Regions from separate parts of the Cellulomonas sp. plas2 genome, predicted to be linked through region 1. Evidence: riboswitches for the same ligand, from Rfam matches in the RefSeq annotation. Region 1 holds a riboswitch; the other holds the start of a gene.

Region 1 (7,805 bases):
TCCGCGAGGATCTCCATCTTGGAGCGCGCGGCCTCGATGCTCGTGACGTCCGCGTCGAGGCCGTCGATCGCGTCGATGACCTCGCCGAACTCCGAGTAGCACAGGTGCGTGTGGATCTGCGTCTCGTCGCGCACGCCGGCCGTGGCCAGACGGAAGGACCGCACCGACCAGGCGAGGTACGCGGCGTGGTCGGCCCGGCGCAGCGGCAGGAGCTCGCGCAGGGCGGGCTCGTCGACCTGGATGATGCCGATGCCGGCGGCCTCGAGGTCGGCGATCTCGTCGCGCAGGGCGAGGGCCACCTGGTCGGCCGTGTCGCCGAGCGGCTGGTCGTCGCGGACGAAGGACCAGGCGAGGATCGTCACCGGACCGGTGAGCATGCCCTTGACCGGCTTCGGCGTGAGCGACTGCGTGTAGGTCGACCAGCCGACGGTGATCGGCGCCGGGCGGGACACGTCGCCCCACAGCAGCGACGGGCGCGTGCAGCGCGAGCCGTAGGACTGCACCCAGCCGTTGGCGGTGACCGCGAACCCGTCGAGGTGCTCCGCGAAGTACTGGACCATGTCGTTGCGCTCGGGCTCGCCGTGGACGAGGACGTCGATGCCGACGTTCTCCTGCAGCTCGACGACACGGCGGATCTCCGCCTTCATCTCGTCCTCGTACTGCTCGGCCGTGAGCTCGCCCTTGCCGAAGGCGGCGCGCGCCTTGCGGATCTCCTGCGTCTGGGGGAAGGAGCCGATGGTCGTCGTCGGCAGCGGCGGCAGGGAGAAGCGGGCGGTCTGCGCGGGCTCGCGCTGGGCGTACGGGGTGCGCTCGGCGTCGGCGTCGGTGAGGGCGCCGGTGCGCTCGCGGACCTCGGGCCGCACGACACCGGGGGTCTGCGCGCGGGTCCGCAGGGCGTCGCCGGCCTCGAGGAGCTGCGCGTGTACGGCCTCGCGGCCCTCGACGAGCCCCTCGGCGAGCGTGACGACCTCGCCGACCTTCTGGTCGGCGAACGCGAGCCAGGACCGCAGGGTCGCGTCGAGCTGCGGCTCGTCGGCGACGTCGTGGGGGAGGTGGAACAGGCTGGTCGACGAGGCGACCATGACGGCCCCGGCGCCGAGGCGCTCGAGCTTCTCGAGCTGGGTCAGCTTCGCGTCGAGGTCGGCACGCCACACGTTGTGGCCGTCGACGACGCCGGCGACGAGGGTCGTGCTCTCCAGGCCCGGCACGGCGGCCGCGGGCGCCGACCCCTTGACGAGGTCGATCGCGAGGGCCTCGACGGACGTGGCGGCCAGCACCGGCAGCGCGTCCTGCAGGTCGCCGTAAGGCGCGGCGACGAGCAGCGCCGGGCGCTCGGGCCGCGCGAGCTCGTCGGCCAGCACGGCGTAGGCGCGAGCCGTCGCCGCCAGGAGGGCGTCGTGGTCCGCGTCGACGGAGTCCGACACGAGGGCCGGCTCGTCGAGCTGCACCCACGTGGCGCCGGCGGCGGCCAGGCGGCGCAGCAGCTCGGCGTACACGGGCAGCAGGTCCTCGAGGCGGTCGAGCGGGACGAAGCCCTCAGGGCTCCCGGCGGCCGGCTTGGACAGCGCGAGGAACGTGACGGGCCCGACGAGCACGGGGCGCGTGAGGACCCCGTCGGCGAGGGCCTCGGCGAACTCCCGGACGGGCCGGTCGGACGCGAGGCGGAAGGTCGTGCCCGGGCCGATCTCGGGGACGAGGTAGTGGTAGTTCGAGTCGAACCACTTCGTCATCTCCAGCGGCAGGTCGTCCCCGCGGCCGCGTGCCACCGTGCTGTAGCCGGCGAGGTCGAGGCCGCCGTCGGCGTCGACGAGGTCCGCGAAGCGCTCGGGCACCGCCCCGGTGACGACCGCCGCGTCGAGCACGTGGTCGTAGAAGGAGAAGGCGCTGGGGATCGAGGCGTCGTCGGTGCCCAGGCCCAGCTCGGCCAGGCGGGTGCGGGTGCGGCGGCGCAGGTCGGCGGCGACGGTCTCGAGCTCGTCGGCGGTGCTGCGGCCGGCCCAGAAGGACTCCAGCGCGCGCTTGAGCTCGCGGCGCGGGCCGATGCGCGGGTACCCGAGGACGGTCGCGCGGGGGAACGGGACGGTGCTGGTCATGGTCCTGGCCTTCGGTCGGTCGGTCGTCAGGGCGGTACGTCGTGGAGGTGCGGGTCGTGGAGGTGCGGGTCGTGGAGGTGCGGGTCGTGCAGGTCGTCGTGCGAGCGGTCGACGGCGGCGCGGTCAGCCGACGGCGGCGGGGACGCGGTCGCCGGCGGCGGGGGTGTCGCCGGGCGCTTCGCCGGGCGCTTCGTCGGGCGCGTCGTCGTGCGCGTGGCCGAGCAGGCCTGCGCGCTCGAGGGCGTCGAGCGGCCCCCGGTGCTGGTTGAACGTGTAGACGTGCACGCCGGGGGCGCCGGCGTCGAGGACGCCGCGCAGCAGCTCGGCGGTGGCGTCCACGCCGACCTCGTGCCGGTGCTCGGGGTCCTCGATGGCGTCGAGCCGCCCGACGAGCGCGGCCGGCGCCGGGACGCCGGTGAGCTGCTCGAGGCGGCGCAGGCGCCCGGGGTCGGTGAGCGGGATGACGCCCGGGATGATCGGGATGCGCACCCCGGCGGACCGCGCCTCCTCGACGAGGCCCGCGAAGTCGTCCGCCGTGTGCACGACCTGCGTGATGGCGAAGTCCGCACCCGCCTCCTGCTTCGCGAGCAGCGACTGGACGTCCTGCGCGCGGGTGCCGCCGGTGGCGTGGTTGCCCCGCGGGAACGCGGCGACGGCCAGCGACAGCGGGCGCACGGTGGCGCGCACGGCCTGCGCCGGGCTGACCGCGACGCGTTCGGCCTCGATGCGGCGCAGCAGCGCCACGAGGTCGGCGGCCGTGTCGACGCCGTCGGGGTGCGGCTGCCAGTCCTCGGCGTCGGCGGGCGGGTCCCCGCGCAGCGCCAGGAACGCGCGCACGCCCTCGTCGAGGAACTCGCGCACGACCTGGGACACCTCCTCGCGCGAGGTGCCCACGCAGGTGAGGTGGACGATCGCCGTCAGGGACGTCTCGCGCAGCAGCCGCCGCACCAGCGCCCGCGTCGTCTCCCGCGTGCGCCCCGAAGCGCCGTAGGTCACGGAGACGAAGTCGGGGCGGGCCGCCTCGAGCGCGCGCACGGTCTGCCACAGGCGGGGCTCGGCCGCGGGGGTGCGCGGCGGGAACAGCTCGAAGGAGAGCGTGGGGCGCTCGGTCACGGCGGGCAGGTGCTCGGGGCCCGGCGGGCACACGTCGGCGCCGCGGGGACAGCGAGGTCGGTCGGTCATCGTCCGGCTCCATCGGTCCTGGCGGAAGCACCCACACCCTCGGTGAGGAGGGCGGGTTGCTGCGGCGTCGCTGAGCCAGGTCTCTCGGCCGCTCTGGATGGTCGCGGTGAGGCTAGGGAAGGTCTCGCAGCGTGGGCAAGAACCGTCCACCAGCCGAGACGATCGGTCTCGTGGAGCCGGACGGACCGGGACGGACCGGTCGGCCTAGCGTCGCGTCACGACCGGGCAGGTCGCGAGGTGGTCGTCGACGAGCCCGCACGCCTGCATCGTCGCGTACATCGTCGTCGGCCCGACGAACCGGAAGCCGAGGCCCTTGAGCTCCTTCGCGAGGGCGGCGGACGCCGGGGTGCGGGCGGGTACGTCGGCCCAGCTGGTGGGCCGTGGCCGCGCACCGCCCTCGTCGTCCGCCGGCGCGTGGGACCAGACGACCTCGTCGAGCGACCGGCCCGCGTCCTGCAGCGCGACGACCGCCCGCGCGTTGGCGACCGTCGCCTCGATCTTCAGACGATTGCGGACGATGCCCGCGTCGGTGAGCAGCCGGGCGACGTCGGCCTCGTCGAACGCCGCCACCGCCGCGGGTTCGAAGTCCGCGAAGCCCCGGCGGAAGGCGGGCCGTTTGCGCAGCACGGTGATCCACGACAGCCCCGACTGGAAGCCCTCCAGCGCGATGCGCTCGAAGAGCGCCCGGTCCCCGTGGACGGGCACGCCCCACTCCGTGTCGTGGTACTCCTCGTAGAGCGGGTCGCCGTCGCCGAAGCAGCGGCCGGTCACCGCACCGGTCATCGCACCGGTCATCGCACCGGTCATCGCACCGGTCATCGCACCGGTCGTGTCGCTGGTCATGCCGGTGATCCTGCCGGAGCACGGGGACACGGCCGCAGCGCCCGGGCGCGGGTGTGGACGGCGGCGTCGAGGACGGGCCCGGGGACGGCTCGGCGAGCCGTCCCCGGGTGTACCGGCACCGCTCAGGCGAGCTGGAGCCTGTCGCCCACCCGCACGACCGGCAGCGGGTCGGTGATCTCCCCGACGAACTGCCCGTCCTCGGTGTCCCGGAAGCCGATCAGGGACCACCCGAGGACCGGGTCCTGCACCAGTCGGGCGGCGTACAGCGACGGGTGGTCGAACGTGTGCGCGCGGGAGAAGTCCCACGGCCCGAGCAGCGACTCCCCGGGGACCACCCACATGCCGCCGCCGGTCCACTCCTGGCGCCGCTCGGGCGACAGGTGCTCCGACCAGCAGCAGAAGATGAGCACGGGCAGCCCGTCGACGACCTCGACCTGCGTGACCTCGAGCTGGCCGAAGCCGGCCGGCGAGGTGAGCGGCGGTCCGACCTCCCAGTGCTCGAGGTCCTGGCTGCGGGCGTGGCCGACGACGCTGCGGCCGATCGGGTCCCCGGTTCGCACCCGGGCGGTGACCAGCATGTGCCAGCCGTCGCCGTCCGGGTCGCGCAGCACCCACGGGTCGCGCCAGGCCTCGTCGAACCAGGTGCCCTGGTCCAGCGTCTCGTACCAGCGCGGGTCGGCCGACGTCACCGGACCGGGCAGGCGCTCCCAGACGACGAGGTCGTCGGAGCGCGCGACCCCGATCCGCTGGACCAGCCCGCGGTCGGCGCGGGACACGCCTGTGTAGAACATCCGCCACGACCCGTCGTCGGCGCGGACGACGGACCCGGTCCACGTCGCCTGGTCGTCCCACGCGTCGGGGTCCGCCGCCACCAGGGCGTCGGGCAGCAGCTCCCAGGAGCGCAGGTCGGTCGAGCGGGCGTGCCCGATGGAGGCGCGCAGGTGCCGCCGGTCGGGCTCGAGGAGGGCGCGGGAGGCCCGGAGGAAGAACAGGTGGTGGTGCGTCCCGTCGTAGGCGGTCCAGCTGTCCCACACCCAGTGGTCGGCGAGCTTGAGCACCGGCCCTACCCCTTCACGCCGCTGGCGGCGATGCTGCTGACGAAGGCGCGCTGGAAGACCAGGAACACCAGGAGGACCGGCAGGGTGATGAGCGACGTGTACGCCATGACCTCACCCCAGGCCGTGTTGAGCTGGAAGAAGTACTGCATGCCGACCATCACGGGCCGCAGCTCCTCCTTCTGCACCGTCATGAGCGGCCAGAGGTAGGAGTTCCACGCGGGCAGGAAGGTGAGGATCGCGACGGTGGCGAACGCCGGCCCGGCCAGCGGCGCGACGATGCGGCGGTAGATCGTGAACCAGCCGGCCCCGTCGATGCGGGCGGCCTCGTCGAGCGACTTCGGGATCGTCGAGAAGTACTGCGTGAAGAGGAAGATCGAGAACGCGTTCGCGACGAACGGGATGATCTGCACCTGGTAGGTGTTCAGCCAGCCGAAGTCGTACTTGAGCACGAACCCCTCGAACACCAGCGTCGGCAGCTTCGAGACCCAGTAGACCATCGGCACCGCGATCGTCTCGAAGGGGACGATGAGCGTGGCGATGATGACGGTCAGGAGGACCTTGCGGCCCCGGAACTCCATCCGCGACAGGGCGAACCCGGCCATGGAGTTCACGACGAGCCCGAGGCCCACGATGAGCACGGTGACGACCACCGAGTTGAGCAGGAACCGGCCGACGGGGACGCGGTCGAAGACGTCGGCGTAGTTCTGCAGCGAGATGTCTCCGACCGGCAGGAAGGCGCGCGGCGAGTCGACGTCGGACAGGATCTGCGCGTCCGGCTTGAGGCTCGAGACGAACATGAAGACCAGCGGGAAGAGGAAGAACACCGCGAGCACGGTCATGAGCGCGTAGGAGCGCCAGGCGCGGGTGGTGCGGGGGCCGGTGGCGGGCGCGGTCGCGGGGGTGCGACGGGCGGACCGGCCGCGCGGCGGGGCGGCGGCGTTGGCCATGGTCAGTCCTTGTCTCGGGTCAGCCGGCGCTGCACGAGCGCCACGGCCAGGACCAGCACGAAGAAGATGAGGGAGATGGCCGCGCCGTAGCCGACCTGCTGCTCGCGGTAGCCGCGGCGGACGGCGTGGTACACGAGCGTCGTCGTGGAGTTGACCGGACCGCCCTGCGTCATGACGTCGATCTGCACGAACAGGCCCAGGGCGGCGATCGTGATGGTCACGAGGATGAAGACCATCGTCGGGCGCAGGCCCGGCCACGTGACGTTGGTGAACTGCTGCCGCGGCGTCGCGCCGTCCATGCGGGCGGCCTCGTACAGCTCCTCCGGGATGGTCTGCAGGCCCGAGAGCCAGATGATCATGTGGAAGCCGACGGCCTGCCAGATCGAGAGCACGATGATCGCGGGCAGCGCCGTGGCGGTGTTGTTGAGCCACGCGGTGCCCTGCCAGGCCCCGAAGGTGAGCGTGTCGATCGCGGAGTTCACCAGGCCGTCCTGCTGGTACATGAACTTCCAGAGGATCGACACGACGACGATCGACGTCACCACGGGGATGAAGAAGATGACGCGGTAGGCCGTCACGCCGCGCAGCCGCTGGTTGACCAGCAGGGCCAGCACGAGCCCGAGGCCGGCCTGCACGGGGACGACGACGACCGCGAACAGCGCGGTGTTGAGCACCGAGCGGAGGAACACCGGGTCCGCGGTGAAGGCCCGCACGAAGTTGTCGCCGCCGACGAAGCGGGGCGGCTCGGGCGAGATGAGGCGGGCGTTGGTGAAGGAGAGCCCGAAGGCGAGCGCCACCGGGACGACGAGGAAGAGCAGGAGGAGCACGACGGCGGGGGCGACCATGCCGTAGGCCGACCGGTGGCCGCGCAGGGCGGGCGACCGCCGACGGCGGGTCGTCGGGCGGGTCTCCGGGGACGCGGCGCGCGCGGTCGCGGTGGCCGGCGTCCCCTGCTGCTGGACGGGGATGCTCATGACGGGTCCGTTCCGGCGGGTGGGCGGGCTCGCGCCTGCCCACCCGCCTGGCGTGGTCGGGGGCTGCCGAGCTCAGCGGCTCAGGAGCCGTAGCCGTCGTTGGCCTGGATGTCCGCGTCGATGTCCGCGACCGCCTGGTCGAGGGTCGACTGGATGTCGGCGCCGGCCATGATGTCCTTGGCCGCGCGCTCGAAGGTGCTGCTGATGACGGCGTAGGCGGGCGTCGGGGGCCGCAGGACCGCGAACTGCGTCAGGTCGACGAACGGCCGCAGCGGCGCGCCCTCCGCGAAGTCCTGCGAGGCGGCCTCGGCCTCCTCCGTCGCCGGGATGACGACCTGGCCGTCGCTGAAGGCGGTCACGTACTCCGTGTCGAAGCTGTGCTCGAGGTACGCGCGCGCACCCTCGACCTGGTCGCAGGAGCTGGAGATGCCCCACTGCCAGGACCCGCCACCGATCTTCGGGCCCTGGCCGAAGTCCGGCGGCGGGAGGATCAGCAGGTCGTCACCGGCCGCCGTGAGGGAGTCCTTCGCGTTCCAGACGCCGGTGTAGCTGATGGCGGCCTCGTCCTCGTTGAACTCGGTGTTGCCCACCGTGCCGCCGTTGCTCGTCAGGCCGCGCTCGAACGCGCTCTGGAACCAGGTGAAGAACGCCACCGCCTCGGGACCGTTGAGGACGCCGTCGGCCGACTGGTAGTCCTCGCGGTCGATG
Region 2 (7,805 bases), 1.1 Mb from region 1:
GCGGGTGCGAGGGCAGGTACGGGTAGCGCACGGACGCCACCGCGGGGTGACCCTCGAGCCAGCGGGCCAGCTCGAGCGCGGAGGCGCTCTGGTGCCGCACCCGCAGGGCCATCGTCTCCAGGCCCTTGAGCAGCACCCAGGCGTTGAACGGCGACATCGAGGGGCCGGTGTGGCGGATGAAGGTCTCGACCGGCCCGTGCACGTAGTCGTCCCGGCCGAGGATCGCCCCGCCGAGCACCCGCCCCTGGCCGTCCATGTGCTTCGTCGCCGAGTAGACGGTGACGTCCGCGCCGAGGTCCAGCGGCCGGGACAGCACCGGCGTCGCGAAGACGTTGTCCACGACGACGGTCGCGCCCGCGGCGTGGGCCAGCGCGCTCACGGCGGCGATGTCGACCATGTCCTGCATGGGGTTCGACGGGGTCTCGAAGAACACGACGTCCGCCGGCGTGGCCAGCGCCGCCTCCCACTGCTCCAGCACGTGCCCGTCCACGTAGTCCGTGCGCACGCCCCACTTCGCCAGCAGCTCGTCGAAGATGACGACGGACGAGCCGAACAGCGCCCGCGCCGCGACGACGCGTGACCCGGACCGGACGAGCGCCGCGAGCGCGGTGAACACGGCGGACATGCCGGTGCCGGTGGCGTAGCAGGCCTCGGCGCCGTCCAGCAGCCGCAGCCGCTCCTCGAACGTCGCCACGGTGGGGTTGGCGTACCGGGAGTACATGAAGCGGTCGGCCTCGCCCGCGAAGGCGGCCTCGGCCTGGGCGGCGGAGTCGTAGACGTAGCCCTGCGTGAGGAACAGGGCCTCGGAGGTCTCCCCGAACGGCGTGCGCACCCCGCCGCCGCGGACCGCCAGCGTGCCCGGCCCGAGCTCCTCGCGCGGGAGCCCCTCGTGCCAGTGCCGGGGCCCGGGGCCGCTCACGCCTGCCGCCACGGCAGGCCGGCGGCGCGCCACCCGGCGTGCCCGCGGTGCGCGTCCGGGCCCACGTCGCCCTCGAACCCCTCGAGGACGTTCAGCGCCCGGCCGAGGCCGGCCCTCGTCGCCGCCGTCGCCGCCGCGACCGACCGGACGCCGCTGCGGCACAGGAAGAGCAGGGGCCGGTCCGAAGCGCCGGCGCCCGCATCGGCCGCGTCGGTTCCGTCACCGCCGGCCGCGTCGTCGCCCAGCGCCGCCCGCAGCTGCTCGACGAAGTGCGGGTTCGCCTGGCCGGACGGGTAGGACACCCACTCGACGAGCGCCGTGCGCCGCGGGCCGTCCGGGCCGAGGGCGGAGGTGTCCGGGATGCCCACGTAGCGCCACTCGGCGTCCGTGCGGACGTCGACGAGCACCGCGCGCGGGTCGTCCTGCAGGGTCTGCCAAGCCTCCTGCGGGGTGACGTCCCCGGCGTAGGGCCTGTCGGGCGTGCTGCTCATCGCTCCTCCATCGGTCCTGGCGGAAGCACCCTGCTGCGCCGACCTGCACCTGTCCGGGGACGGGCGGGGTCGAGCCGGGTTGCTGCGGCGTTGTCGAGCCAGATCTCTCGGCCGCTCTGGATGGTCGTCGCAGCGTACGGCCTGGCGTCGCGGACGTGAGACGGGCGTCCCGCATGCCGGACGCGCGTTGACGCCCGCGTGCGCCGCTGCCGATCATTCCGGCGAGGTCATGAGCGCCAGCGCGAAGCCCCGGCTCGCTGGCCGGCAACCCTCCCGCCGCGGTGGGGTGCCCCGGGTGACGACACGGCCGTGCCGCCGACCGGCGGACGGCAAGCGCGGGCGGGCCGGGTCGGCCCTGCCCCCGGCAGCAGGAGGCCCCCATGTCGACGACGGTCGCGACGCAGCACCGCCCCGCCCCCGTCCCCGCCGGCGACGCCTGTCCTGGCGCCGCCCCGCTCCTGCCGCTCGTCGGCGCGCGGACGCCCGTTCCGCTGCTCGACGGGACCACGCGTGCGTACACGAACCTCGACAATGCGGCCTCGACGCCCGCGCTCGAGGCCGTGGCCGCCCGCGTGACGGAGGTGCTGCCGCACTACGCGTCCGTCCACCGCGGCGCGGGCTACCTGTCCCAGCTGTCGACCGCCCTCTACGAGGAGTCGCGCCGGACGATCGCCGCGTTCGTCGGCGCCCGGCCCGACGACGTCGCCGTCATCACCCGCAACACCACGGACTCGTTGAACCTCCTGGCCGGCTGCGTCCCCGCCGGCGGCCGGGTGCTCGTGCTCGACCTCGAGCACCACGCGAACCTGCTCACGTGGATCAGCGGCGACGGCACCGACGGCCGGCCCACCGGGTCCGTCCTGCCGGCCGAGGCCACCGTCGCCGAGACGCTCGTCGCCCTGCGGGCCGAGCTGGCGCGCACGCCGTACGCGCTGCTGGCCGTCACAGGTGCGTCCAACGTCACGGGCGAGTCCCTGCCGCTGCCCGAGGTCGTCCGCCTGGCGCACGCCGCGGGCACGCGCGTCGTCGTCGACGGCGCCCAGCTCGTCCCGCACCGCTCGGTGTCGCTGGCGGAGACGGACGTCGACTGGGTGGTCCTGTCCGGGCACAAGATGTACGCGCCGTTCGGGGCGGGCGCGATCGTCGGGCGCCGGGACTGGCTCGACGCGGGTCGGCCGTACCTGGCCGGCGGCGGCGCGGTGCGCGACGTGCGCACCGACGGCGCCACGTGGCACCCGGCCCCCGCGCGGCACGAGGCCGGGTCCCCCAACGTCCTGGGCGCCGTCGCCCTGGCGCAGGCCTGCACGACGCTGGCCGGGCTCCCCGCCGGCGCGCTGCACGCGCACGAGACGGCGCTGCGCGACGCGCTCGTCGCCGGGCTGGAGGCCCTCGACGGCGTGCAGGTCGCCCGGCTGTGGCCCGACGCCGAGGACCCGGTCGGCGTCGTGACGTTCACGCTGCCCGGGCACGACCCCGGCCTCGTGGCCGCCTACCTGTCCGCCGAGCACGGGATCGGCCTGCGCGACGGCCGGTTCTGCGCCCACCCCCTGCTGGCGCGGCTCGGGGCCAGCGGCGGTGCGCTGCGCGCGTCTGTCGGCGTCGGCTCGAGCCTGGCCGACGTGGAGCACCTGCTCGCGGGCCTGCGCACGTTCCTCGCGGTGGGGGCAGGGGCGCGGTACGCCGTCGTCGACGGCTGCTGGACGGTGGCCGACGACCCCCGGCCGGCGCCCGCGCTCGACGGCGTCGCCGCGATCGCCGCGACGGCGGCGGCCTGCGGACCCGCGCTCCCCTGAGGGGCGCCGCCCGGGCCGGCGAGCGGACCGGGCGCGAGCGGCATCTGAGTGGACGGCTGACCGACGACTGACCGACGGCCGACCGACGGCTGACCGACACCGTGACGTCGCCCGTTCGTCGTTCGTGCGTCGTCCGGGCGTCGCCGGCGTCCGGTGAGGTGGGACCGTGCGCGTCGCCCTCGTCACCGAGTCCTTCCTGCCGCACGTCAACGGCGTCAGCCGGTCGGTGGTCCGCGTGCTCGACGAGCTGTCGCGGCACGGCCACCCAGCGCTCGTGCTCGCGCCCGGCGAACCACCCGCCCGGGTGCACGGGGCGCGTGTCGTGCGGCTGCGGTCGGTGCCGCTGCCGGGGCACGCCGGCCTGGCGCTCGGCGTGCCGTCGGCGCGGACGCTCGAGCGCCACCTGCGGGCCTTCGGGCCGGACGTGGTGCACCTCGCGTCGCCGTTCCTCACCGGGGGTCCGGCGGTCCGCGCCGCCGCCCGGCTCGGCGTGCTGACCGTCGCGGTCTACCAGACCGACGTCGCCGGGTTCGCCGCCCGCTACGGCCTCGGCGCCGCGGCGGAGGCGGCCTGGTGGCGGGTCCGCGCGGTGCACGAGGCGGCCGACCTCACGCTGGCCCCCTCCCGCATCGCCGCCGCCGACCTCGAGGACCACGGCGTGCCGCGCGTGCGGCTGTGGCCGCGCGGCGTGGACACCGCGGCCTTCCACCCCGCCCACCGCGACCCGCGCCTGCACCGGCGGCTCGCGCCCGACGACGAGGTGCTCGTCGGCTACGTGGGGCGGCTCGCACCCGAGAAGCGTCTCGAGGACCTGCGGGCCGTCGCGGGCCTGCCCGGCGTGCGCCTCGTCGTCGTCGGGGACGGGCCCGAGCGTGCGCGGCTGGAGCGGCTGCTGCCCGGTGCGCGGTTCCTCGGCGTGCGGACGGGGGCAGCGCTGTCACGCCTGGTCGCGACCCTCGACGTGGCGGTGCAGCCCGGGCCGCACGAGACGTTCTGCCAGTCCGCGCAGGAGGCGATGGCGGCGGGCGTCCCCGTGGTGGCGGTCGGCGCGGGCGGCGTCGCGGAGCTCGTCGCCCCGAGCCGGACCGGCTGGCTGTACCCGCCGGGCGACCTGCCCACGCTGCGCGCCCGGGTCGCCGACCTCGCCGGGGACGCCGCCAAGCGCCGGGCCATGGGCCGGGCGGCCCGGGAGGCGGTCGAGGGCCGCACCTGGCCGGTCGTCGTCGAGCGCCTCCTCGACCACTACGCCGACGCCGTCGCCGCCCGCGCCGCAGGCGCCGGCGGCTCCACGGGCCGCCGCGACGCCGTGGACGCCCGGTGAGCGCCTCCGCCGGCGGACGCCGCCTGCACGTCGTCCACCTCACCAACGCGTGGGCCGCCCGGTCGGGCGGGGTGCGCACGACGCTGGTCGCCCTCGGGGTCGGGTACGCCGCGCGCGGGCACCGGCTGACCGTGGTCGTCCCTGGCGCGCGCACGCAGGTGACCACGCACCCGTGGGGCACGCTCGTCCAGCTCCCGGGGCCCCGGGTGCCCGGCACGGGCGGGTACCGGGCCCTCGTCGACGCCCGGGCCGTACGGCACACCCTCGACACCCTCGCGCCCGACCGGCTGGAGGTCTCCGACCGGTTCACGCTGCGGCACGTCGGGGCGTGGGCCCGTGGCACGGGCACGCCCCTCCTCGGCATCGCGCACGAGCGCGTGGACGGGCTGCTGCAGACGGTCGGACACCTGCCGGGGTCGGTGGCCCGCAGCCTCGCCGACCGGCACAACGCGACGACCGCCGCCGCGTTCGACCGCATCGTCGCCACCACCGCGCACGCCGCCGCGGAGTTCGACCGCATCTGCGTGCCGACCGTGCGGATCCCGCTCGGCGTCGACCTCGCGACATTCCGGCCCGTGCTCGACGAGGAGCTCGACGAGGAGCTCGACGAGGGGCCCGACGAGGGGCCGGGCGTCCGGCGGTCCGTCGGGCCGTCCGCGGGGCCATCCGCCGGGGCGTCCGCGGACGCGGCCACGGGCGTGCGCACCGGGCCCGCGCGGCTCGTGCTGTGCAGCCGGCTGTCCCCGGAGAAGCGCCCCGACGTCGCCGTCGACGCCGTGCGCGCGCTGCTGCGCCAGGGCGTCGGCGTGCGGCTCACCGTGCTCGGCGACGGGCCGGAGCGCGCAGCGCTGGTGCGGCGCGCCCACGACCTGCCCGTAGAGTGGCGCGGCTTCGTCGCCGACCGGCGGGAGGTCGCCCGCACCCTCGCCGCGGCCGACGCCGTGCTGGCCCCCGCGCCGGCCGAGACCTTCGGCCTCGCGGCGCTGGAGGCGCTCGCGTGCGGGACGCCGGTGGTGGCGGCCTCGTCGTCGGCGGTGCCCGAGCTCCTCGTCGCCGGGACCGGCCGTGCCACCGCCTGCGCCCCCGAGCCCCTGGCCGCCGCCACGGCAGGCGTGCTCGCGATGCCGCGTGCGGCCGCGCGCCGCGCCTGCCGCGCCCGGGCCGAGGACTTCAGCTGGGACCGCACGGTGGAGGGCTTCCTCGCCGCCCACGCCGACCGGCCCGCGGAGGACGTCGCCCTCGTCCGCGGCTGACGACCCCCGGGCGGCGCGGGACGGGCACCGCTCCACGCTCGGTGGATGACGAAGCCCATCACCCCCACCGTCCACGCCGCCCTCGACTACGGCGTCGCCGCGACGCTGCTGACGGCACCGCACCTGCTGGGGACGAGCACCCGCGCGAAGGTCTTCTTCGGGGCCTTCGGCGCGCTCGCGACCACGGTGAACGCCCTGACCCGCACCCCGCTGGCGGTGCGTCCCGTGCTGTCCCTGCGCGCGCACCGCACCGCCGACCTGCTCGCGGACCCGCTCTACCTCGCGCTGCCCCTGGTGACGGGCATCGCCAAGGAGCCGCGCGCCCGGGCCCTGTGGCTGGCCACCGCGGCGATGCTCGCGGCGTCCGTCGCCCTCACCGACTGGGACGCGCGCCGCTCGGTGTGCTCGTGGGTGAGGGCCGACGTGTCGGAGGCGGACGCGCGCGCCACCCGTTCAGCTCCTCGGCTCGACCCGTCAGGTCCTCGGCGAGGTGGTCCGGCGACGAGCACCCGTGAGCGGGTCGCCGTGACGGTCGGTGAAGTGCCACCGGCTGCCGCGGCGAACGATCTCGATCCCGAAGGTGTGGACACGGGCGTGGTGGTGCCAGCACAGCAGGACCCCCTTGTCGGCATCGGTGTCCCCACCGTCACGCGCCCCGTGCCGCACGTGGTGCACCTCGCACAACGCAGGCGGCGCGTCGCACCCCGGGAACCGGCACCGCCCGTCACGGGCCACGACCGCGCGGCGACGGGGACCGCTGAACGTACGCTGCGACCGGCCCACGTCGATCTCCGAGCGCGGCCCGAACACGACCCGCGACAGCACGCTGTCGCACGCGAGCCGCGCCAGCACCGAGGCCGGCACCGCTCGTCCGCCGACCAGCTCACCCACGCCGAACCTCTCCACGTCCCCGGACACCCCGAGCTCCGATGACGCGCCGGAGAGGCAGCTCCCGTGCCGCTTCCCGTCCTCTCCCTGACTCGACGCCGCTCCCGACGACCAACAGGGCGACCTACCCGACGAACCGCGTCGTGATCGGATCCGCTCGTCGCCGTCTTCGTGACCGTCCTCGTGGCGGTCTCCGGTCGCCGAGCCGCCCGCGACCGCGCGCTGCAGCGTCTCCCAGTCCACCACGACGCTCAGGTGCGGTCGCTGCTCCCCGCTGGGCCCCGCCAACCCGTGGTCCAGCGTCAGCCGTGCCAGGTCGACCAGTGCCCGCGCCCGTCGCTGGGAGGACGTGCGCTCGTCGTCGGCCGCGGGCACACCCGTCACCGCCGCCAAGGCGTCCCGCACCACCACCCCGTTCTCCTCCGACAGGAAGCCCGAGACGTGGTAGCCGCCGGTGGTGGCCGACAGGTCCAGGAACTCCCGCTCGGAGACCTCCCGGAACCCGCGCTCGTCGGCCTCCGGGTCGACCGACGCCGACCACCGCGACACCAGCCGACGGAACGAGCTCACCGGCAGGTCGCGCGCCTGCGCGAGCAGGAACCCCTCCCCCACCGACGAGCCCTCGTCCTGCAACACCGCCGCCCGCACCGGCGTGTTCGCCGCCGCCGCGATCGCCCGCGCCGCCTCCATCCCCACCTCACCCGCCACCGCCGCGGCCGCCGTCGCCGGGACCACGTCGCGGAAGGTGCGGCCCGTGCGCACCAGCGCCGCCGCGCGGACGTGAGGGACGCGGCCCACCGAGGACACCCACTGAGCGAGCGAGCGCGCACCGTCCAGCGCCCACAGCCCGTCGGCCTCGACCACCGGCAGCAGGCCGGCGGTGATCGCCTCGAGCCGCCCGGCGAGCGCCATCGCGAGGCGGACGGCCTCCAGGGCCTCCTGCCCCTCGGTGGCCCGTCCCGCCGCTCCGTGACGCAGGAGTGCGGCCGCAGCGGTGTCCACCGCCTCGGCCACCGCACCGAGGGCACCGAGCACGCCGGTGGTGGCCATGGCACCTCCTCATCCTCGACGGCGGCCCGACGGGCCTTTTCCTCCTGCTCGAACGATGCCATCGACCACTGACACGACGACCGTCGTAGC

The links. Region 1 has a riboswitch for S-adenosylmethionine ahead of AC2TDM_RS00390 (methylenetetrahydrofolate reductase). Riboswitches for the same ligand answer to the same signal wherever they lie in the genome.
Region 2: it holds a riboswitch for S-adenosylmethionine, as region 1 does, so the genes downstream of both, AC2TDM_RS05515 (aminotransferase class V-fold PLP-dependent enzyme) here and AC2TDM_RS00390 (methylenetetrahydrofolate reductase) in region 1, are expected to answer to the same signal.

What each region holds. Positions count from the first base shown of each region.
Region 1 covers NZ_CM170155.1:78,853-86,657, forward strand. Annotated here, with positions in the region: gene metE (5-methyltetrahydropteroyltriglutamate--homocysteine S-methyltransferase) at 1-2,093, opposite strand, end outside; gene AC2TDM_RS00390 (methylenetetrahydrofolate reductase) at 2,217-3,206, opposite strand; SAM riboswitch class I at 3,269-3,379, opposite strand; gene AC2TDM_RS00395 (DNA-3-methyladenine glycosylase I) at 3,480-4,070, opposite strand; gene AC2TDM_RS00400 (glycosyl hydrolase family 32) at 4,241-5,176, opposite strand; gene AC2TDM_RS00405 (carbohydrate ABC transporter permease) at 5,182-6,123, opposite strand; gene AC2TDM_RS00410 (carbohydrate ABC transporter permease) at 6,126-6,968, opposite strand; gene AC2TDM_RS00415 (sugar ABC transporter substrate-binding protein) at 7,178-7,805, opposite strand, start outside.
Region 2 covers NZ_CM170155.1:1,215,494-1,223,298, reverse strand. Annotated here, with positions in the region: gene AC2TDM_RS05525 (O-succinylhomoserine sulfhydrylase) at 1-919, opposite strand, end outside; gene AC2TDM_RS05520 (rhodanese-like domain-containing protein) at 916-1,410, opposite strand; SAM riboswitch class IV at 1,636-1,752, shown strand; gene AC2TDM_RS05515 (aminotransferase class V-fold PLP-dependent enzyme) at 1,791-3,203, shown strand; gene AC2TDM_RS05510 (glycosyltransferase family 4 protein) at 3,370-4,524, shown strand; gene AC2TDM_RS05505 (glycosyltransferase) at 4,521-5,777, shown strand; gene AC2TDM_RS05500 (HNH endonuclease signature motif containing protein) at 6,252-7,715, opposite strand.